Regions from separate parts of the Idiomarina sp. PL1-037 genome, predicted to be linked through region 1. Evidence: predicted binding sites of a transcription regulator. Region 1 holds the regulator's gene; each other region holds the start of a gene.
The links. The regulator sigma-54, encoded in region 1, starts transcription at its own class of promoters, with help from an activator protein. The targets are predictions, from matches to a motif close to GTTGGCACGNNNNTNGNNT.
Positions count from the first base shown of each region.

Region 2: U0358_RS01105 (hemerythrin domain-containing protein) is a predicted target of sigma-54. The motif match lies at 3,144-3,162, and genes of this name have one in related genera.
Region 3: flgA (flagellar basal body P-ring formation chaperone FlgA) is a predicted target of sigma-54. The motif match lies at 5,229-5,247, and genes of this name have one in related genera.

Region 1 covers NZ_CP139873.1:438,764-446,682, reverse strand. Annotated here, with positions in the region: gene U0358_RS02125 (ATP-binding cassette domain-containing protein) at 1-170, opposite strand, end outside; gene U0358_RS02120 (TetR/AcrR family transcriptional regulator) at 256-831, opposite strand; gene U0358_RS02115 (KpsF/GutQ family sugar-phosphate isomerase) at 989-1,966, shown strand; gene kdsC (3-deoxy-manno-octulosonate-8-phosphatase KdsC) at 1,966-2,520, shown strand; gene lptC (LPS export ABC transporter periplasmic protein LptC) at 2,517-3,080, shown strand; gene lptA (lipopolysaccharide transport periplasmic protein LptA) at 3,049-3,591, shown strand; gene lptB (LPS export ABC transporter ATP-binding protein) at 3,593-4,318, shown strand; gene U0358_RS02090 (RNA polymerase factor sigma-54) at 4,340-5,800, shown strand; gene hpf (ribosome hibernation promoting factor) at 5,828-6,115, shown strand; gene ptsN (PTS IIA-like nitrogen regulatory protein PtsN) at 6,119-6,589, shown strand; gene rapZ (RNase adapter RapZ) at 6,580-7,431, shown strand; gene U0358_RS02070 (HPr family phosphocarrier protein) at 7,424-7,699, shown strand; gene mgtE (magnesium transporter) at 7,702-7,919, shown strand, end outside.
Region 2 covers NZ_CP139873.1:249,452-257,370, forward strand. Annotated here, with positions in the region: gene U0358_RS01090 (NnrS family protein) at 1-1,119, shown strand, start outside; gene U0358_RS01095 (YbaN family protein) at 1,116-1,508, opposite strand; gene norR (nitric oxide reductase transcriptional regulator NorR) at 1,505-3,049, opposite strand; gene U0358_RS01105 (hemerythrin domain-containing protein) at 3,208-3,747, shown strand; gene U0358_RS01110 (murein transglycosylase domain-containing protein) at 3,741-4,952, opposite strand; gene U0358_RS01115 (M14 family zinc carboxypeptidase) at 5,039-7,702, shown strand; gene U0358_RS01120 (potassium channel family protein) at 7,712-7,919, shown strand, end outside.
Region 3 covers NZ_CP139873.1:910,179-918,097, forward strand. Annotated here, with positions in the region: gene U0358_RS04080 (ATP-binding cassette domain-containing protein) at 1-231, shown strand, start outside; gene U0358_RS04085 (CDP-alcohol phosphatidyltransferase family protein) at 224-862, shown strand; gene U0358_RS04090 (sterol desaturase family protein) at 855-1,658, shown strand; tRNA gene U0358_RS04095 (tRNA-Arg) at 1,665-1,741, opposite strand; gene U0358_RS04100 (flagellar assembly protein FlgT) at 1,782-2,945, opposite strand; gene U0358_RS04105 (LPP20 family lipoprotein) at 3,044-3,523, opposite strand; gene flgN (flagellar export chaperone FlgN) at 3,581-3,982, opposite strand; gene flgM (flagellar biosynthesis anti-sigma factor FlgM) at 3,982-4,305, opposite strand; gene flgA (flagellar basal body P-ring formation chaperone FlgA) at 4,397-5,119, opposite strand; gene U0358_RS04125 (chemotaxis protein CheV) at 5,282-6,217, shown strand; gene U0358_RS04130 (CheR family methyltransferase) at 6,310-7,146, shown strand; gene flgB (flagellar basal body rod protein FlgB) at 7,247-7,651, shown strand; gene flgC (flagellar basal body rod protein FlgC) at 7,658-7,919, shown strand, end outside.

The DNA of each region.
Region 1 (7,919 bases):
TCAGGCTTGAGCTGGCCACCGATAAGGCGCAGCAGTGTTGTTTTGCCAATGCCACTAGGCCCCATGACAGCAACCATTTTGCCTTTCGGAACATCTAACGACAGGCCGTCATAGACTCTATGACTTCCATGAGCAAAAGTCAGATCTTTAAGTTCTACCAAGTTTGTCACGACAGTTTCCTGTTACGAGTTTACCAGTCTTAAATTTTAACGACTGTCGGTATTATCCAATACCGAAAAAGTGTTGCAAATTTTATCAGCGAATTGATTCTATTTCTGTCAATTCGTCGACAAGCTTCAGTAAATATTGTGCAAACTCTTCTCGCTCATGCACGCAGGCGTCACACAAGTTGAGTTGTTCAAATAAACGCGCACCATGAACCGCATAAAACAGCGTTTTGCCCACTTTGCTTCCGGCAATACGTTCCAGCCGCTGCAGCGTCAATGCTATATGTTCTTTTAACGGACCTAACAGCTCAGGGTTAGTCGCAGCGGCCGCCAACATGCCACTGCCTAACCGGGCGCATTCAGCGTCCGTATCAAGCGCTGCCAGTAAAATACTTTTTAATTCGCCTTTTGGGTCATTAGCAAACTGGTGATGATATTGCTCACGAAGTGCCTCGTAGCGTTCAACGCGGCGTTTTAACATAGCCTGCAGCAAACAGTCTTTGCTCTTGAAATGATAAAGCAAACCACCTTTGCTGATGCCGGTCGTCTGGCTCAAGGCGTCAAACGTCAGATGCCCTGCCCCCTCTGCAGCAACCAACTGATCAGCGGCATCCAGAATGACATCTCTGTTACTGGGTCGCCCTGCGCCTTTTTTCTCTACCATGGTGTATTCACTATTGCCTGCACTTACTTTATCAACCGTCTGGTTGGTATAGTAATTATTTTTGTAATAAAATACAAGATTTACTTGCGTACGGTAGGCAGAGTTGTACCGAATGACGTATTATACAGGGCAAAAGTGCAACGCCAGAGGCATGACAATGAAACAAGTCACCCAGAACTTTCGGCTACTGGGCGAGCAAGTACTGGATATCGAAAAAAAGGCGATTGAAGGTCTGTATCAATATTTGGATGAGAATTTCGATGCCGCCTGCCAAACCCTGTTTAACTGCAAAGGCCGCGTTATTGTCACCGGCATGGGGAAATCCGGCCATATTGGTGGAAAAATAGCAGCCACACTTGCCTCAACCGGCACACCAGCATTTTTCGTACATCCGGGCGAAGCCAGCCATGGAGACTTAGGCATGGTTGCGGCTCAAGATGTGGTCATTGCGATATCGAACAGTGGCGAAACAGCCGAAGTGCTGAACATTATTCCGGTCATTAAGCGTCTGGGCGTACCGTTAATTTCAATGACCGGCAAGCCCGGCTCTACTCTAGCCCGGCTGGCTGATACTCATGTTTGTATCGCAGTTGAACAAGAGGCCTGTCCGCTTGGGTTAGCACCCACGGCTTCTACAACAGCAACGCTGGTTATGGGCGATGCTATGGCGGTTGCCCTGCTCAATGCCCGCGGTTTTACCGCCGACGATTTTGCGCTATCACACCCCGGCGGCTCGCTGGGTAAACGCCTGTTACTGCGGCTACATGACGTTATGCACACTGGCGAGCGTGTTCCGACTATACCGGCCGACGCTATTATTAGTGATGCCTTACTGGAAATGTCGCGTAAAGGGCTGGGCATGACCGCGATAGTTGATGAAAACCAGCGCCTTGCCGGCATTTTTACAGACGGTGACTTACGTCGCATTCTGGATAACCGAATCGATGTTCATAAGACTCCGATAGCAGAAGTTATGACCCGCTCCTGTATTACTGCGAACGAGGATATGCTGGCCGCTGAGGCATTAAAACTCATGCAGGACCGAAAAATAAATGGGCTCATTATTACTAACGAAGATGGGCAGCCTTGTGGCGCAATGAACATGCATGATTTACTGCAGGCAGGAGTGCTCTAATGGAATGTATTAACACCTGGTACGGCGACATTGAAAAAAGCCTGTTTAAACGCTTTTCCGAGATAAAGCTGCTAGTGCTGGACGTGGACGGAGTGTTCTCCGACGGCCGCATTTATTTAGGTAACGATGGTGAGGAACTGAAAGCGTTTCACACCCGGGATGGCTTTGGCATGAAAGCACTGAAAAAATCAGGAGTCGAAACAGCGGTCATTACCGGGCGGACCTCACGCATTGTTGAACATCGCATGGAGCACTTAGATGTTGGCTTTATTTATCAGGGACAGAACGATAAAACAGCCGCTTTCGATGAGCTACTGACAAAGTTAGGCCTTAGCGCAGCGCAAGTGGCTTATGTTGGCGACGACACTCCCGATTTAGCTTTAATTAAAGCTGCGGGTCTGGGTATTGCAGTCCAGGACGCTCACGCATCGGTGCAACAGCAGGCCGATTATATTTCACGTTGTCATGGCGGACATGGTGCCGTGCGCGAAATCTGTGATTTAATCATGCTCAGTCAAGGGCAACTGCACCTGGCGACAGGAGCCAGTGTGTGAGTCAACGCGTTACTGTCATTCTCATTTTATTATTCGGTGCCGGACTATTGCTTGTCTGGCGCCCTTTTAGCGATGACGCTGACGGTAGCAACACGGCTACAACACGTACGATGCAGCCCGACTTTACCGCTTTTGGTCTGGAAACGCGTATTTTCGAAAGTGACGGTTTACTGGCTCACAAGATCAAATCTGAGAAGATGTCTCACTATAACCAAATTGGTCTGACCGAACTTAAACACCCGGTTTACACGGTATTTTCTGAGCAAGGCGAAGAGCTTTGGGAGGTCAGTGCCGAGCAAGGGACTTTCTACGACGACCAAACCCTGATTTTGGAGCACGATGTTGAAATCCTTGCTTTAGAGCCGGATACTCGCATCAAACAAGTGTTAACCGAGTACCTGATTATTGATTTGAAAAGTGAGTCAATGAGCACTGAACATCCGGTAAGCATTCACGGACCCCGACTATTAATTCGGGGTAACGGCATGACTGCGGACCTGAAAGCTGAACGAATGGAGCTAAAAAGACATGTTAAAACGATTTTCCAGCCTGCTGAGTAAACTCATCCTGGTTGCCTTAATACCGTCAGCGGTTATGGCTCAGGGTAAGTCTGACTTTAGTCAGCCAATGGAAGTAGAGTCGAGTAAAGAAGAGCTTGATATTAAAAATAATCGTCTGGTTTTGACGGATAACGTTATTATTCGCCAGGGCAGCCTATTAATTCGCGCAGACAGATTAGAAGCGTCCGCCAGCGAGAGCGCCAAACAAGCAGACATTTTTATTGCAGAAGGTACTCCTGCGACTTACAGCCAGACGCTGGAAGATGGCAATGAAATTAACGCAGAAGCGAAAAAAATAACCTACTTTCAGTCGGAACAACGACTGGAACTGAAAGGCGACGCACGCATATCTCAAGGCAGCAGTAGCTCCAGCGGCAGTTTAATTACCTATGATTTGGATAAGCAAACGGTAACGGCAAGCAGCTCAGGCGAAGAAGACAGCCGTGTTATCACTATTTTCACGCCAAAACCAAAAACTGACACCGACGAAAAAAATAACGAGAATCCTTAATATGGCAACTTTACGAGTCAAACATTTAGCCAAAAGCTACAAAAGCCGACAAGTCGTCAAAGACGTCAGTCTGGAAGTCAGTCAAGGACAGATTATTGGTTTGCTGGGCCCCAACGGCGCAGGCAAAACCACAACCTTCTATATGATTGTCGGTTTGGTTAATAGCGATAAAGGTCAAATTTTACTGGACGACAATGACCTTACCTTGCTGCCAATGCATGAGCGGGCACGCAGAGGTATTGGCTATTTGCCGCAGGAGGCTTCCATTTTTCGGAAGTTAACCGTGCGCGATAATCTGATGGCTATTCTGGAAACTCGTAAAGAACTATCAACCAACGAACGTGAAGAGCAACTTGATGCTTTGCTCGAAGAGTTTCATATTGGGCACATAGCAAACAGTCAGGGCATGAGCCTGTCAGGTGGTGAACGCCGTCGGGTCGAAATTGCCCGTGCCCTGGCAGCGGAACCTACATTTATTTTGCTGGATGAGCCTTTTGCCGGGGTGGATCCCATTTCGGTTATTGATATTAAAAAGATTGTTGAACATTTGAAACAACGTGGTATTGGTGTACTGATTACTGACCACAATGTTCGCGAAACATTGTCTGTTTGTGAACACGCTTATATTGTCAGTCATGGCGAGCTTATTGCAAGCGGCGATGCGGAAAGTATATTATCGAATCAACAGGTTAGAGACGTTTACCTCGGTGAGCAGTTCACCCTATAACGTGATACCGGGACAGTCATTATGAAGCAAAGTCTGCAGCTAAAAATTGGTCAGCAGCTGACCATGACGCCACAACTTCAACAGGCTATCCGCCTGCTGCAGCTTTCCTCGCTCGATCTTCAGTCAGAAATTCAGGATGCGTTAGACAGTAATCCATTGCTGGAGGTTGAAGGTGAAACAAGTAACGACGCCGACCAGTCTGAAACCCGCAACATTGAGGAAAGGGACGACAGTCAGCGGGAAACATCCGACGTTATAAAAACTCAGGAGATGCCTGACGAACTGCCGGTCGACAGCAGTTGGGACGACACCTACTCCAGTCATACCCCTGCCAACGGCGCAGCCTCCTCTGGTAAATCCTTTGACGGCGATTTTGAAGTCTACCAGGGCTCTACCAGCGAATCTCTGCAGGATCACCTACTCTGGCAGATGCAACTTTCTCATTTCTCAGAAGAAGACACCGCCATAGCGGAAGCCATTATCGAGGCCATAGACGACAACGGCTACCTAATGGTCGATGTTGATGAAATTATTGAAGCCGTGCGTCTGCCCGAAGTAGAAGCAGAAGAAGTTTGCATGGTGCTAAAGCGTATTCAGCATTTTGATCCAATTGGTGTCGGCGCTCGCAGTGTCAGTGAGTGCCTTGCCATTCAATTGCGGCAACTGAGCGACGACACTGAATACAAGCAGGTTGCTTTATGCTTAGTGACTGAACATATGGACTTACTCGGCAGTCGCGATTTTCGCACTATTCAGCGTAAACTGAAGTTATCGGAAGACGATTTACGCCAGACTATGCGATTAATTCAACAATTGCATCCGCATCCGGGCGAGCAAGTTGCACAGCAACCTGTTGAATATGTTATTCCTGACGTGGCCGTTACTAAAAAAAATGGTCGCTGGATGGTCGAATTAAACCCCGACAGCGTACCTAAATTAAAAGTGAACGAAGAATACGCCGCCTTAAGTAAAGCGGCAAAGTCAGTAGCCGACAGCCAGTACATAAAGAACCATACGCAAGAAGCTCGCTGGTTCATAAAAAGCCTGGAGAGCAGGAATGATACGCTGCTGAAGGTGGCTAATTGCATAGTACAGCGCCAGCAAGGCTTTTTTGAGCATGGTGAAGAGGCTATGAAGCCCATGGTACTGAACGATGTTGCTGAAACTGTCGATATGCATGAAAGTACGATTTCACGCGTAACGACACAAAAATACTTACACTGCCCAAGTGGTGTATTTGAGTTGAAATATTTTTTCTCAAGCCATGTCAGTACAGAGGGCGGTGGTGAGTGTTCAAGCACGGCAATACGTGCTTTAATTAAGAAGATGGTCGCTGCTGAAAATCGCAGTAAACCATTAAGCGACAGTAAGATTGCTGAACTGATAGCCGAACAGGGTATCCAAGTAGCAAGAAGGACAATTGCGAAGTATCGGGAATCGTTGAACATTCCATCATCGAGCCAACGCAAAAGTCTTTTATAACTTTGTTAACTGCAGAAGGAAGACGTTATGCAAATTAATTTGACCGGTCATCACATCGATATTACCGAAGCTCTGCGTGACTACGTGGACACAAAATTTGCCAAGCTGGAAAGACATTTTGACCATATAACGAATGTTCACGTCATCCTAAACGTTGAAAAAACGATTCAAAAAGCGGAAGCTACGCTGCACGTGAATGGCGGTGAGCTTTTCGCCGATTCAAAGCACGAAGATATGTACGCGGCCATCGACGGTTTAATTAATAAACTGGACCGTCAGGTGATTAAACACAAAGAGAAAATGAAACAACATTAATCCATGCAACTGAGTGAATTGTTAAGCGCCGACTGCACCAAGTGTGCAGTCGAGGGCGCAAGTAAAAAAAGACTACTTGAAACCATTAGTCAAATCGTAGCCCCTAAGCTGTCTGGCATTACCCGTCATGACATTTTTGAGAGCCTGTTAAACCGTGAACGTTTAGGCAGTACGGGAATTGGCTTAGGTATCGCAATTCCTCATGGCCGTTTACCTAATGCAAATCATCCGGTGGCGGTATTATTGACCCTAGACGAACCTATCGAGTTCGATTCTATTGACAACCAGCCTGTCGATATTATCTTCGCGCTTCTGGTGCCGGAGTCAGAGCACGAGAACCATTTACAAACATTGGCCACTGTGGCCAGAAGAATGAATGACAAAGACTGCACCCGCGCACTGCGCCATGCAGATTCTGACAAAGCGTTATATCAATTATTTGTGGGCGAAGGTGAACAGTCGCCATGCAACTGATCATTGTTAGTGGTCGTTCCGGATCAGGTAAGACAATTGCTCTGCGCGTACTGGAAGACTTAGGCTTTTATTGCGTTGATAATTTACCCATAAGCCTGTTGCCAACGCTGGTGCATGCAGTCATCGAGCAATATCAAAAAATAGCCATCAGCATTGATGTCCGCAATTTACCAGAGCATTCTGAAGAATTACTGGATTCTCTGAGCTTTTTGCCCAAAGGCGTTGAACCGGAAATTCTGTTTATTGACTCTGACGACAATACCTTGCTAAAGCGTTTTGGCGAGACTCGTCGCCTGCATCCGTTATCGCAAAAAGAACTGCCTCTGCTTGAAGCGCTTCAGGCCGAACATAAAATGCTTGAACCCATTATGGAGAGAGCAACCTGGCGCCTCGACAGCAGCGATTTATCTCTGCACCAATTAAGTGAACAGGTCACTGAGCGGGTGCTGGGACGAGCGGATAAAAAGCTGATTATAGTGTTTCAGTCTTTTGGTTTTAAGTACGGTTTGCCCAAAGACGCTGACTTTGTCTTTGATGCGCGTATTTTACCCAATCCGCACTGGCAACCTGAGCTTAAGCTGCTTACCGGCCTGGATACCGACGTGCAGATTTTCTTTCGCCAAGAGCCCTTGGTGACTAAGTTTATTTATCAGCTGGAAAACTTTCTAGATACCTGGCTGCCGCACTTTCAGCGCAGCAACCGCAGCTACCTGACCATAGCTACCGGCTGTACCGGCGGTCAACACCGCTCAGTTTATATTTCTCAGCAGCTAGCCGAGCGCTTTGAACAAAAAACTGTCAAGGTTCAGGTCAGACACCGGGAACTAAAAATCCATGGATAAAATTTGCAGAAAGTTAATTATTCGCAATAAACTAGGCTTGCACGCACGCGCGGCAACAAAATTAGCGCAATTAACGCAGGAATTCGAGTCGGACATTACGGTTACTCAAGGTGAGCAATGCGTTAACGCTGCCAGCGTTATGTGCCTGATGCTACTGGCCAGTCAACAGGGAAAAACTGTTGAAGTCTGTGCCGAAGGGAAAGACGCACAAGCGGCACTGGATGCCGTTAGCGCTTTGTTTGAAGATCGCTTCGAGGAAGACGAATAAGCATGATTGCTGAGCTTTCCGACAAAGAATATGCCATGCAGCGCATTCAGGAGGTTAACTCCGCGCTGTCTGATGGTATGTTCGTTGCTGCCCGCCGTATGCTGCATAATATGCCGGCATGCGATGTGGCATTGCTGTTGGAATCCTCGCCGCCCAAAAGTCGTTCCATTGTCTGGAAACTGGTTGACGTAGATGAACACGGCGAAATTCTTGAGGAACT
Region 2 (7,919 bases), 190 kb from region 1:
GGGTTTAGCGCCATAGCGATGCTGCTGTGGGGGTTAGCACTTGGTGGAAAGCTCAGTTTGCCTGTATACGGCAACATTATGTTCTGGCACAGCCATGAAATGATATTTGGCTTTGTTATTGCCATAGTCCTGGGTTTTTTATTAACTGCGGTGCAGAACTGGACCGGACTTAGGGCACCACATGGCAAGACTCTGCTTATCCTGACCGTTTTATGGGCAGCCGCCAGGCTAATGTTGCTGTTGGGCGGTGAACTGCCCTGGTGGTTGGTTGCAGCCATGGATGTCAGTCTCTTACCTGTTGCCGCGTTGCTGTTCGGGCGTATGGTGTTAAAAGTAAATCAGACCCGGAATTTATTCTTTGTGCCCATTTTGCTGTTGCTGACGGTGTGCAACTTGCTTATGCACTACGGCTTACACTTTGGTCACTATCATATTCAGGTGCTTGGTGCTTACAACGCAGTATTTCTGGTGACCTTGTTAATGGCTATTATTGGCGGACGAGTGCTGCCAATGTTTACTGCCAACGGTACTCAAACGCCCAAAGTAACGCCAATTGTCTGGCTTGATCGCATCGCCTTAGGCAGCTTGTGGCTTATCTTTGCTGTGCACTTTCTGAATCTGCACACGCTGTTACCTAACCAGATAATGGTCGTTTTATTTGGTGTTTCAGCGGTGGCTACCGGTGTAAGAGTTGCGCGCTGGAAAATCTGGATAACCTGGAGAGTACCGCTGCTTTGGTCATTGCATTTAGCTTACTGGTTTATTCCGGTTGGGCTGGCCTTATTTGCATTGCGTTACGCGGGCTTTGACCTGACTCAGAGTGTTGCGCTGCATGCCTTAACCGCCGGAGCTATGGGGAATATGATCCTCAGCATGATAGCGCGCGTTTCGCTAGGCCATAGTGGGCGTCCGTTGCAACCCAAACTGATAATGAACGGCGCATTTTTACTGGTATTAATAGCCGCATTAACTCGGGTCTTCTTAATCTGGCTGGCTCCTGATTTAGCCAGCCAGTGGTTAATGTTTAGCGCTATAGCCTGGACAATGGCTTATGGTATTTATGTGGTGGTTTATTTTAAGGTTCTGACAACCCCCCGCGCCGACGGTAACCCAGGTTAAGTCTCTTGCGGAGAGTGGTCGGGGCGCGTAGCCAGCCAGCACCCGACCACAACCAGAACAACCCCGACAATTGCTTTTAACCACACCGGAACCTGCGGAACAAATAACCATAGCACCAGGTACCCGGTTGCCATCATGACTAAGGCGATTATCTTAGAGCGGCGTTTAATGACCCGGTGTTCGCGCCAGGCTTTTATGTCCGGGCCGTATTTAGGGTGGTTAAGCAGCCAGGCTTCAAGCCGGGGCCAGCCTTTGCTAGCAGCCCACAATGCAGCAATGAGAAAAGGTACTGTGGGCATTACCGGCAGGGCAATGCCAATAAGTCCAAGCAATACAAAAAATAGCGCCAGAGCGCGCCACAATAACCGAATTAACAGCTCCCGCGTCACGACTTCATTCCTAATCGGCTGGCCATTTTGTGCAGGTTACTGGCATCCAGCTGCAGGTCTTTAGCGGCCTGACTCCAGCTGTTGTTATGACGGCTCAAAGCCGCTTCTATCATCTTACGCTGAGTATAATTTACCGCTTCTTTCATCGACACGTTAGCCGGAGGTAAGCTGGTTCCTGCGGAGTTTTTTCCAGAGTCGGTGGTGGCTGACAAAGGCAGTTGCACATCCAGATCCAGCATGTCGGGTTCAATGGTGGCAATATCGGTTTTTTCCACACCGTGGCTAAGCAGCTTAATAGCGGCCCGGCTTATAACATGTTCCAGTTCACGCACATTACCCGGCCACTGGTATTGCTGTATGGCAAGCTCAGCCTCCGGCGATAAGCGCAAAGCCCGCAACCCCAGACGAGCCCGGTTTAGCTCGAGAAAATGTCCGGCCAGAATAGACACATCGTCACCGCGCTCACGTAATGGCGGAATTGGCAAAGGATAAACCGAAAGGCGGTGGTATAAATCGGCGCGGAAAGTTTCATTACTGACTTGCTGGCGCAGATTTCGGTTGGTGGCGGCTATAAGGCGAACATCTACTTTTCGGTATTTGTCAGAGCCTAAACGCTGAATTTCACCGTTTTGCAGTACTCGCAACAATTTAGCCTGTATGGATAGTGGCAGCTCGCCAACTTCATCCAGAAACAGCGTACCGCCGTGCGCCACTTCAAAGCGTCCTGAACGGTCGCTGGTTGCGCCGGAAAACGCCCCTTTTACGTGTCCAAAAAGCTCGCTTTCTGCAAGTGACTCGGGCAGAGCCGCGCAATTTACATAAATAAGGGGTTTGTCGCTGCGCTGTGAGAGCAAGTGCAGTTCACGGGCAAACAGCTCTTTACCGACACCGGTCTCGCCCAGCAGCAACACGGGTAAATCGGCACTGGCAACTACCCGCAGTTCTTTGAGCACACTTTCAATGGCGTTGCTGTGCCCGATAATTTCCGACTCGTTTCTTTCTGTGGTTCCGGATTTTGGCATAGTGCGCTGCTGGCCTTGTCGCAGAGCCCTGACGTTTTGCTCCAGCTGACCAATGCGAACGGCGGTCTCAACGAACAAGCTAAACTTTTGCAGTTCAATCATTGAGTTGTCGGTAAATGTGCCGGGTTGCAGTGCGTCTAAGGTCAGTACACCCCAGCACTTATTTTCCAGATACAAACTCATACCCATGCAGTCGTGAACGGGTAGCGCATTACCTGGCTGCTCAGCGAGCAGTCCGTCGTAGGGGTCTGGTAATGAAGAGTCGTGCTCAAACCGCACTGGGTTGCGAGAAGCCAGCAATGCCGCTAACCGGGGATGCTGTGCCACAACAAAGCGGCGGCCCAGAGCTTCGCGTACCAGCCCCTGAATAGCAACCGGTTGCAGCACTTCATTATCCAGCTTCAATAAAACCACTGCACCGCAGTTGAAGTGGCTGCGCAAGGTGTTGACCAAATTTTGTAAACGGACCGCTGCAGGCTGCTCGGTAAGCAGGTCTGCTAATAGACTTTCTTGCAACATGGTTAAATTGACTGCCCAGGTTAAAAATACCCTTCTTGGTTGGGTTGATAGTACCGCGGCACCCCGGAGAGTCAATAATCCTAACGGGGTAGGAGCTGGCCTGTTTGTTGCAATCCTTACTGGAGTAAGAAACTTTATTTAGCAAACAGGAGTGACCCATGAGTACTTTCGATGACCGTTTACAGACTGCCGAGCAACAATGGCAGGACGCTTCACCCAAGCATTTGATAGAGCATATTTATCTGCGTTTTCATCAGCGCCATCGCGAACAGCTTCCTGAGTTAAAGCAATTGGCCATGCGCGTTGAAGCCGTTCATGGTGATCACCCCGAAGCCCCGGTTGGTCTGACTGAACACCTGGATAATCTGATGCAGGAGCTGGAAAGCCACATGACAAAAGAAGAGCAAATTCTGTTTCCTTTGCTGTCACGTGGTGTTTATCCGGGCGGGCCAATTTCAGTAATGGAAAGCGAACACGTTCAGCATGAGGGGGAGCTTAATAGAATTGATGAACTGACCAACAACTTAACGTTGCCGGAAGGCGCCTGTGGTACCTGGACAGCTCTTTATAAAGGCTTAAAAGAGCTGCAGGATGACTTGCACGAGCATATTCACCTGGAAAACAACCTGCTTTTTGTCGAAAAGAAAGCATCGCCACCTGAGCACGGTAAAGACTTTTGTTGTGGTTCGTGTCAGTAACCCTGCTTAAAGTACATCACTTTTTCTAAATATCGGCGGCTCTCCGACAACGGATGCTTAGACGTTAAGTCCCGGTAAACAATGCCGGGCTGACTTCGGTTTATAATTTGAACTGCGTTGCTGCGGTTGGAGGAAAAGGTTTTCAGCACATTACCTGCGCCACCGTTGTACGCTGAAACAATTGCGTATTCGCGACTGCGCGGATGTTGCACACCTTTTAGGTACTGGGTGTTCAAAATGTGCAAATAGGCACTGCCAATATCAATGTTCTGAGCCGGATCGAACAATTGTTGAGACGTGGGCTGTCCGGGAATTTTACGAACACGCTCAAACACGTCACGTCCGGCGGTCGATGCCACTACCTGCATTAAGCCGTAAGCGTTAGCGTGGCTCACCGCATAAGGATTAAAGCTACTTTCGGTTTCAATAATGGCATAAATAAGCTCAGGCTCAAGGTTATAGCGTCGCGCTGCGGCTATAACGTAGTCGGCATACTGGTGTTTGCGCAACTCCTGGTGTTCGTCGACTAAAGCAATTTGAACCTCATACACCTGATTGTTTTTAGCGCGCCGGGTGCGCAGCTGGTTTTTCACCAAATACTCGGCAAAGCGATTCGCCCGCCATTCGTATTCGACGACCACATTGTCCTGGTCAACAACTTGCCCGCGCAAAAACGGTTTTCCCGTTTGCTCAGGCTCTTTATCGGTAAAAATATCAACCGCGGTGAGGTCGGTTGGCGTTAACAACGTACGCACAATAGCGGCTTTGAGTTGTTCCCGGGTTTTGGCCGGATCATTGCTGTCATGCAATGTCGCAACTGTCAGCAGGCCCTGCTCAAAATCGACAACGGCTTTGGCATGAAAGTTATCGCTGTATTTAACGTACTTCTTCTCACTGGGAACTGTGTTTTCCTCATCGCCCCAAATGGCTTCAGCAACGGCGCGCAAGTCGCGCAAGGCCTCGCGTAAATCCTCAATGTCGCTAATAAGCTGTTGCGGGTTGCTGCGATAGCTGTGCAAACGCTCACGCGCCATAGATTCCACCACAGCGGTTGGGTCGTTACCGCTAAGCACGCCGGAATTGACCACGCGTTTTACGTTATCAGGTGTTATTTGGCATCCTGCCAAAATTAGCGTTGTGGCTATAGCCGCCAGCAGCGTGGTTAATTGAGTCTTTTTATTCATAGTGCCTAAATTGAGCTTCACTTCCCTTGTTCAAGCTTTTACATTAGAGAGGCATAAAAAGAAACCCTAAGCACAGTTAAAAAGTGCATAAAACAACAGGAATGAAGATGCGCAGTCTCAAATTTGCGGCGCTGATAGCCGCCTCATGGTTAGTCATGCCGACTCAAGCACAACAACTCTCGGGCGAGAGTTCGTTACTCCCCGAAGCGAACTACAGTAATTCAGAAGTCACCGTAGAGCAGGTTTTGGGTTACCCCATGGGCACCAAAATTACCAGCCCGGCGGATATGAGCCGCTATTTTGAAGCATTGCAGCAGGCTTACCCCAAACAAGTAAAGTTGCTTGAGTACGGTAAAAGCTGGGAAGGGCGTACGCTTTATTACGCGGTTATCTCCGGTGAAAAGAACATAGCCGACTTTGACAGCTTTATGCAGGGCATGCAGGCCTTAGCCGACCCACGTAAAACTGATAGTGACGAAGCTGAGCAGTTAATTGACGAATTGCCCGGTAGCATCTGGCTGTCCTATGGAGTTCACGGCAATGAAATTTCTTCCCCTGAAGCGGCAATGATGACGGCCTATCATTTACTGCATGACCAGCGTGAGCAGACCCAACGCTGGTTAGATAACACCATGGTGTTTATTGATCCACTGCAAAACCCGGACGGACGTGCCCGCTTCGTGGATCGTTACTACATGAGTGTTGGGCTTGAGCACTCTGGCGATCGCCGCAGTGCGGAGCACAACGAGCCCTGGCCAAACGGGCGCACGAACCATTATCTGTTTGATATGAACCGTGACTGGATTGCGCTGACTCAGCCCGAAATTAGCGGACAAATTGATGCCTTACTAAAATACTATCCGCTGGTGTTTGTTGACCTGCACGAAATGGGTGGCGACTCCACTTACTATTTCACACCCGAGGCTCGTCCATATAACCCACTGATTACCGAGTCACAACGCGAAACGCTGAACTGGATTGGTAAAAATAACGGCCAGTGGTTCGACGAAAAGGGCTTTGATTATTTTACCCGCGAAATTTTCGATGCTTTTTATCCGGGGTACGGTGCCAGTTGGCCGCTGTATCAGGGCTCGGTAGCAATGACCTACGAAATGGCTTCGGCGCGCGGGCATTTATTTGACCGTGCAGACGGTGACGTACTGACCTACGCCGACGGTGTTCAGCAGCATTTTATAGCGTCTATCTCGACTATTCAGACAGTTTCCGAACGCCGCGAAGCCTTATTGCAGAAGTTCTGGGAGTACCGCAAGTCAGCGGTCGAAGCAGGCGAAGACGGTGATGTCCGTTCTATTATTCTGCCCGCCCAGGATGACCCGGCTGCCGCACGTAAACTGGCCTCATTACTCGTTGAACAGGGCGCGGAAGTGAAGATGGCGGAAAAGGCGTTTGACGTGTGCGGTACTGATTATGAAGCTGGCGCTTATATCATTGATATGGCACAGCCCGCACACCGCATGATACGTACCTTAATGGATAAACAGGTGGATATGGCGGATGACTTTCTGGCAGAGCAGGAGCAGCGCCGTAACAATAACCTGCCGGATCAAATTTACGACGTAACCGGCTGGTCACTGCCGTTAATGTTCAATGTCGACAGCCACACCTGTGATGATTTACCTGACGTCGCCACAGCCTTTGTAGAAGAAGGTCGTATTGAGCCTGGCAAAGTGACTAACCCGGACGCCAAAGTGGCTTTTTTGGTTCGCTGGGGTGACATGAACGCAGGACGTTTTCTTACTGCTGCGTTGCGCGAAGGGCTGGAAATTCGCCAAAGCGAATTAGCCTTCACCCACGAGAGTGCCGGTGAATTCCCTAGTGGCTCATTGATTTTAACCCGCGCTGACAACTCCGATGACTTTCAGGCCAAATTACAAAAGCTCGCTGAGGCGTCAGGCGCAACCGTTGAAGGCGTTGATACAAGCTGGATGACTGAAGGTCCTAACTTTGGTTCGCATAACGTAAGCAAACTTGAAGCACCGAACATAGCTATTGCCTGGGATGAGCCGGTTAGCCCCTACAGTGCCGGGCATACCCGCTTTGTGATTGAACGACAGATGGGGTACCCGGTAACAGCTATTCGTACCATGCAGTTATTGCAAAATGATCTTAATGGTCTGGATGTTTTGATATTACCGCAAGGCGCATACTCCGGCGTATTTAACGACAAAACCGTTGAGAAGATCCAACAGTGGGTACAGGACGGAGGTGTGTTGCTGACCTTAGGCAACGCCTCTGCCTGGGCGGTTGAGACCGGTCTGCTTAATACTCAACTGGAACGCAAAGTGCCGGAAGAAGGTGTTACTGAGCCTGATGAAGAAATTAAAGTAGACGGTAAAGTGATTGAAAGCCGCGAGCAGTTCTTAACGGAAATAAAACCGCACGGCGCTGACCCCGACTGGGTGCCGGGTGCTTTGCTAAATACCGAAGTAGATACAGACCACTGGTTAAGCGCCGGTGTTAAACCGCAGGTTGTGAGTATTTATAACGGTAACGACGTATTTACCCCCATTGATATTGATCACGGTCGCAACATTGCGTGGTTTGCTGGCGCGGATAGCCTGTTAGCCAGTGGCTTTTTGTGGGACGATATAGCTCAGCAATTACCTTACAAACCGCTGTTAATGTGGCAGCCAAGCGGTAAAGGCATGATTATCAGCTTTACTCAGGAACCCACGTACCGTGCCTATATGGACGGCTTAAATACCTTGCTGATGAACGCCTTGTTCCTGGCACCGGCAAAAGCACAATAGGAGTGTGACATGGCAGAATTTGGCGTCATAGGTTTAGGGCGTTTTGGTGCCCGAACTTCAAAAGAACTGCTCGATCTCGGGCATCGTGTCATAGGTGTGGATTCGAACGAAAAAGCCGTTGAAGCAATGGCGGATGTGTTAACGCATTCTGCCATTGCCGATGTGACTGATGAAAAAGCATTGGAAGAACTGGACTTAACCAACTGTGAGGTGGTTC
Region 3 (7,919 bases), 470 kb from region 1:
CGCATCGCTTTAATCTGTTCATTACTAGCAGAGCCGCAGGCCATGTTACTGGACGAACCGTTTTCGTCATTAGATGCCAGTTTGCGGGAAGATGTCAGGCAGTGGACCTTTGCACAACTCAAAGACAAACAAATGCCGACCTTATTAGTCACTCATGACAGCGCAGATGCCTGTGGCCGCGTGCTTGAAATACAGGGCGCTGAGGTAAAAGGAGTCGCAGCCAATGTTTGATCCGAAAATACTGCCGCTAACCCGAAAAATTCTCGACCTCCCGGCGCGCTTACTCGTTCGTGTCGGCGTCACTGCTGATCAGGTCACCATAACGGGGTTTATCATCGGTTTGCTGGCGGTGCCATTTTTAGACTTTGAGCTTTATGAATTCGCGCTGGCGGCTATTTTACTAAACCGCTTGTGCGACGGTCTGGACGGCGCAGTAGCAAGGCGCACTCAGCTAACCGACGCCGGCGGCTTTCTTGATATTGTGCTGGACTTCATTTTCTACAGTGCTGTGGTCTTTGGTTTTTTGTTGGCGTCGCCCGAACAGAACGCCATTGCTGCGGGCCTGTTGTTAGTCACATTTATGGGTACTGGCTCTACTTTTCTGGCCTTTGCCAGCGTTGCCGGAAAGCGCGGTATTGAAAATCCGGAATACCCGAATAAGTCGCTGCATTATATGGGCGGTTTAACCGAAGGTTTTGAAACCATTTTAGCTTTTGTGGCGTTCTGCCTGTGGCCACAGCACTTTTCCGTACTGGCCTATATATTCGCTGCCGCCTGCTGGCTTACCGCAATAACCCGCATTATTGCCGGTTACCGCACACTGAAACAGCCAACGGCAAATCCGGAGGATACCAATGTCTGAAACGGCCTGGCGCTTAAGTATTTTCCTTGGCGTATTGCTTATTATGGTGTTGTGGGAAGTTGTCTCACCTAAGCGTAAGCCCCGCTACAGCCGTAAACAGCGCTGGCCGGCAAACCTCGCCATAGTTGCCGTCGATACGGTATTGCTGAGAATTATTGCGCCCGTTGGCCTGACTGGAGTGGCACTTGTTGCATCAGAAAATGGCTGGGGACTTTTTAATGACTTAAGCAGGGCGGGTACGGAAATACCCTTTTGGTTGGTTATGGTAGTCAGCATTGTCGTACTGGATATTGTTATTTACTGGCAGCACCGATTGTTCCACCGCATTCCTCTATTATGGCGAATGCACCGGGTGCACCATGCCGATCCGGATTTTGACGTCACCACCGGTTTGCGCTTTCATCCGGCTGAAATTGTGCTGAGTTTTTTTATAAAAGCGGCCGCCATTCTTGCTTTGGGCGCTCCGGCGTTAGCCGTTATTGTGTTCGAAATTATTCTTAACGCCTGCTCCTTGTTTAACCACGGCAACGTAGCTCTGCCCAAGCCTTTGGAAAAGCTCGTGCGCAAAGTGCTCATTACCCAGGAGCTGCACCGCATTCACCATAGTGTAGAAAAAGAAGAAACCAACAGTAACTACGGCTTTAGTGTCAGTTGGTGGGATCACCTCTTTCGTAGCTTTACCGCAAAGCCAAAAGCCGGCTCCGACAATGTGGATATTGGTCTGCACGAATACCGCGACGCAAAAATAACAACCAAACTTTGGGGGTTACTGAAGATTCCGTTTACCCGGAAGTAATAGACATGGCGTCCCCGGCAGGAGTCGAACCTGCGACCTATTGCTTAGGAGGCAATTGCTCTATCCAACTGAGCTACGGGGACGTGCCGCGAATTATGCCAGAAGCTGTCGCGGGTTTCACCCTCAGTTAACCGGTACCACCCAATCGTTTACCTGAATGTTGTGCAGCATGTTTCCTTTCGTCAACTTAGCGACAGCGGTAGATTGCTGCACCTGGGACACCTCAACTTCAAATTCACTGACCTGCCACTTCTGACGATAACGGCCCTGGTCGTCGGTAAAGTGGCTGGGTTGCACAATTTTTAGCTTGTCACCCCGTTGTACTCCGTGCTTTTCACCTAAGTTGAACTGAAGAGTATTTGCATCAACGGCAATAATTCTGGCTCGTACCGGTTTGCAGACTACCTGTTCTTTGACGCCGGAAGCTAAGTCGCGCAAGCCGCTGTCCAGTGCTGCACCAAAAGGTTCATTCCAGAATTGTGCGGTGGCAACATCGACGTCGGTGCTGCGGTCAAAGGTCCAGGGCTGGGTGTTCTCGACTCGTGCACGGGTTACTAGCTGTCCGGTGGTGGCGTCGAGAAGGTACAGTGTTAATGCGTAATGGCGGTCGGGGTCGCTGGACCAAAACCAGCTAGATTTTGTGTCCATCATGGCCAGGTCGTCAAACATGCCAAAGATAACAAACTGACTGTCATTGGCTAAACCAATGCTGCGGGACATGCGGCCTAACTCTTCCAGATTCAGGCCGCTGAGAGCCCGGTCTAATCCAGTGTGACGATGCAGGGTGTGGGCAATCTGCAACTGGCTGCCAACACCGCCTAATTCACGGGCTAAACGCTCGGCCGCAACTTTGCCTATTTCCCAAATTTGTCCCCAGGTACCATGAGCGCGGTCGCGAAGCTCAAATGGTACAACGGTCACGGAATTTTTGTAGCTGCTGCGGGTACAGTCGCCTTCGCGGTTCCAGATATCCGCGCGAAGCAAAACGATAACGCGGTCGTCACGTACTTCCTCGCGAACTATGGTTACCTGGTCAACATTGCCCTGACTATTCCACTGGGTTTCGGTGTTTTGTAAAACGCCGTCTACCACTTGCTGAATACTGGAGATGTTACCACCAGAGGTTAATAATGCCTGCTGAAGGGCGTTTTCTATGGCTTTCTCGCGGGCGGCATTGGTGTCACCATTAATAATGCGGGCAGTGCCCTGAGCTTCCACCCAACGTGCTTCGCTTGGCATAGCAATAAAGAAAACAGAGGTGATGAGTAGCAGGGTTTTCCAGTTCATGGTGTTAATGCATCCCTAGTGTCAGTTTTTAGTCGTTACTTTACCATCGGAATTACCTGCAAAAACCCTGCCATGTTTAGCTCAATATAAAGTGGGGCTTAATAATAGACGACGCGTTTCACTTTCTGCTGACGGTTGGTGCTTTGATACAAGCGGTGAACCTTTTCAAAGTCAAGGCGTAACTCCGTTGCATAGTAGTCGCCCACGGTATAGGTCTTAACCACTTCTGCGCCACGAATAACACCGTCAACTGAAGCCTGGAAACTGTCTTGGTTTAAGATCCAGTCTTCAACGGAGCTACCACCGGCAATACGTTGACCATACACTTGTTCGGCAAGCTCGCGGTAAGCGGCTAACTTGGAGGCGCGCATGGCGTTTAAGTCTTTTAGCTGTGCATTTTCGCCTTGCTGGGTTTCAATAGGGGCGTAACCAACCGCATTCAGCACCGGAAATTCACTTGGTGTCTGAGTGTCCCATTCAACGTGCTTTTGATCGTACACAATTTTGTTGTACGCACTACAGCCACTTAATAACAATGCGGATGCAAGTAGAGCGAAAGAGAGTAAATGCTTAGCCATAACGACCTCTGATTGAACAAAGTACTTATGGTTATAACGGCTGGGCTGGAAAAATCTTTAGCGTATTTTACCTTTGCTGTTATAGGTAAGAGTGTCTTTTCGTGCGGACTGTAAAATGGTTTGTTTTAACTGATCGATACTGTTCAGTGTTGACTGAACCACGCGTTCATTAACCTGACTTTGATGCTGAATGTCAGAAAGAGCAGCCTCAATGGTGGCAACCGCTTCAGCTAAGTCCGGGTCATCTTTTAACTGGTCGTTGTCCGGGTGTTGAGCCAACTGCTGGTCGAGTTCACTAATATGGACTAGCGCTTTTTCTTTGGCGTCGGTAAGAGCATTAACATCGGCGTGTTGGCGCTCGACAATGGCATTAAGCTCACGCTGCTGAAGCAACGCAAGGTTTTCCAGCGAGTCTGCCATATCCTGTAATATATCGTTAACAGGCGCCAACACGGTCATTATTCGTTGCTGCCGTTACTGAACATGTCAGACTCAAACTGAGCCAGTTTATTGGCCAGTTGTTCAACGTTAATTTTGTACGAGCCGCTTTCAATGTCGGCTTTAATTTTGTCAACTTTGGCTTGGTCAATGCCGCTGCTGTTCATTGCTTTTTCCTGTAAGCCACTCAGTTGTTGCGCTTCGCTGGTTAATGAAACAGCGTCACCACCTTTTTGCGAAACCGAAGCAGGCTTCGCCGGAGCATCGCTCTGTACTTGACGGTTACTTGACTTGCTATCAATGTTGGCATTTTTCAGCCCGGCATTGTTAATGTTAATTGACATGGTTTTTAGCCTCGCTAGATAATATGTCTCGGTTACTTATCGACCAAGCCTGCAAAAACTTAAATAAAAATTTCGGCAATTTTATAAAACATTATAAATTGACAGTCACTTCGTTTAGTCCTGTGACAACCGCTTGTATTGATTTGTTCGACCGTGCGTTTTCAACAACAACCGACTCACCTTTGAGACCATCAGCCAGAGCTTTTCCTGCTGCAGTAATTCGCAACGTTTTATCTTGGGCAACTATTGTAACGCTTTGCCCTTCACATACAAGACATGTATCGCTGGCACTTATTGCCTGACCTGCAGTAATGCGCTTTTTAATGCGGGCTCCCACTAAAGCTGTCATGTCAGTAAATACGTTTGAGCGAACCCGATTTAGGTCAACTTCAGAAAAAACTAAATCACTTTCGCTTATCATTTGACCTGGCGCCATAGGTGAGGCCGCGGTAACTACATTTTTATAGCGATAAATTCGTACGGGCACATAGGTGCGCCAGTTGGCTTTACCGACGCATTCAATTTCAATGGTGGTATAGCTGTCGAGGTTAGCATTAGTTGCCAGACCGACTTTTGGTTGCTGCGCACAAATTTTGGGAGCCATTCGCGGGTCGAGGTTATTGGCAACCACCTCCACACGACCGTTATCCGGCGCAGAAACCCGCTGTTCTACATAATTATGAGCCAGCTCCTGTAGCGCTTTGTAATTAAAGCGCAGGCTGTCTTCCGAGACTTTGGTTTCTGCATTAACGGAATTAAAGCTACAAACTATAAAAAAAATCGAACTGATCAGCAGCGATTTACGTACTATCATAAAAATACCTGATGTTATCCGTTAAGGTTATCTGGTCGAGTGCCGAAAAAAACGGTATAACGTCAAAAGTTCGGCAGTTCGATGGTTTCAGTATGGTTAATATAGATGTAAGCAAATACCGTGCCGAAGTAGAAGTAGCCTGCCACATAACAGGAGTGAATAATGGCTAGCATTCTCGATTCAGTGAATCAACGTACGCAAATGGTAGGGCAAAACCGGTTGGAGCTTTTGCTATTCCATTTAAACGGTAAACAGCGCTTTGGCATTAACGTATTTAAAGTACGTGAAGTATTGCCATGCCCCAGGCTGACTGCAATGCCTAACCGAAACCCGCTTGTTCGAGGTATTGCGCACATTCGCGGACAGGCAATATCTATTATAGATTTGAGTATGGCGACAGGGGGGCGGGCGCTAACCGATATTCAGAACCGTTTTGTCATTATATCTGAATATAACCGAACCATTCAGGGCTTTTTGGTTGAAGGCGTTGATCGCATTATCAACATTAACTGGGAAAGTGTCATGCCACCGCCTAAAGGTACTGGCAGAGACGCCTACCTGACGGCAGTGACAAAGATTGATGACGAGTTGGTTGAAATTATCGATGTAGAACGCATTCTGGCAGATATTATGCCTGCGAATACGGACGTCAGCGAAGAAGTTGCTAATGCAGCCATTAATGTGAAAAAAGAAGATTTGACCATTTTAATAACGGATGACTCCTCGGTTGCCCGTAACCAAATAAAACGTGCATTGCAGTCTTTGGGTATTACGCTCGAAGTCAAAAAGAACGGTAAAGAAGCATTAGACTACTTAAAAGAAAAAGCTAAGGAAGTGGGGGGCTCGGTTCACCCTCATGTGCCTGTTTTGGTGTCGGACGTGGAAATGCCGATTATGGACGGTTACACTCTGACCGCTGAGCTAAAAGCAGACCCGAATTTACGCGATATTCATGTTATTTTACATACATCATTGAGTGGTGTGTTTAATCAGGCTATGGTTAAGAAAGTCGGCGCGGATGATTTTATTGCAAAATTTCATCCGGATGAGCTGGCGACCGCCGTACAAAAATGGCTGAATACAGAAGTTATTGCGTAGCCTGGTGCCACTGCATCAGGTGCGATGTTAGACCTGACGTAAACGTCAGGTTACGAAACGAATGAAACTGAAACGGAAGTTGTTTATATAACGTGATAGATCGCGAATTAAGTTTATCGGAATATCAGGAATTTCGTCAGTTCCTTGAACATCAATGCGGTATCGTATTGGGTGAAAGCAAACTGTATCTGGTGAAGAGTCGTTTGAGCCCTTTAATGGGCCGGTTCAATGTCGACTCGCTGGCGGAGCTTGTAAAACGCTCAATGAAGCTAAGTGAGCGGGCTTTACGGGCAGCGGTTATTGATGCCATGACAACCAACGAAACCTTGTGGTTTCGTGACACTTACCCGTTCGAAATTTTGAACGACCGTATTCTTCCTGAATATAAAAACCACACCGGGCCTTTAAAAATTTGGTCCGCAGCCTGTTCCTCCGGGCAAGAACCTTATTCTATTGCCATGACGTACTTAGAGTATAAGGCGAAGAATCCGGGCGGGCTAAGAGCTGGCATAAAAGTAACGGCAACCGACATTTCTAATAAGGTGCTCGAGCAATGTGCAATTGGTGAATACGATAGTCTTGCTCTTGCGCGTGGTTTGTCGGCTGAGCGTAGAAAGAAGTTTTTTACGGACGCCGAAAGTAAAGCCGGCTCCATGAGAGTAAAAGACGAGCTTAAACAGTTCATTCATTTTCGTCACTTAAACTTGCTGGACAGCTATTCTTTGCTGGGCAAGTTCGATGTGATTTTTTGCCGAAATGTCCTTATCTACTTTGCCCCGGAAGTAAAGCGGAAAATTATTGCCCAATTCCGGCAATCGCTTAACCCCGGTGGCTATCTTTTCCTCGGTGCATCCGAATCAATTTCAGGACTTACTGACGATTTTGAAATGATCCGCTGCCAGCCAGGCATAATTTACCGAAGAAAATAGTTTCCTGCAGGAAATGTTCGCCTAAAAAAGCAATAATCCCTCCTTAAATTGGCACACTTCCTGCATTGTCTTCACTATCGAACACTGTGGAGACAAAAATATGGCACTTTCCATGGACAAACTTATGGGAATACAGCAACACACGTTGGGTGTACGTACTCAGCGCGCGGAGCTTATTGCCAATAACATCGCCAATGCCGACACCCCCGGCTACAAAGCGAAAGGCCTGGACTTCCAGCAAGCTTTACAGCAAGCGCAGCGCGGTATGGAAAACCACAAAATGGCGCGTACTCACGAAAAGCATTTCAGCGTTGAAATACAACCTCAGGGAACTGAAAAGTTCCGCGTACCTACGCAACCGGATACCGGCGACGGCAACACCGTTGATGTGCAGTTGGAACAAAACTTGTATGCACAAAATGCGTTGGAGTATGAAATGACCATGAACTTTCTTGATGGCCGCATCAGCGGTGTGAAGAAAGCCCTGGGCGGACAAGGGAGATAATAAGTCATGAGTCTGTTTAACATTTTTAATGTGTCGGGTTCGGCTATGAGTGCTCAGTCAGTACGACTGAATACAACGGCCAGTAACCTGGCAAACGCTAACTCAATCAGCAGCAGTGTTGATGAAACCTACCGGGCCAGAAACCCGGTTTTCGCAACGGCTTTAGCCGACGCTAAAGGTGACTATCGTGGTAATAGTCTGACGAATCAGACTCAGGCAGGCCAGGAAGCGGGTGTCAAAGTACTGGGTATCGTGGAAAGCCAAGACC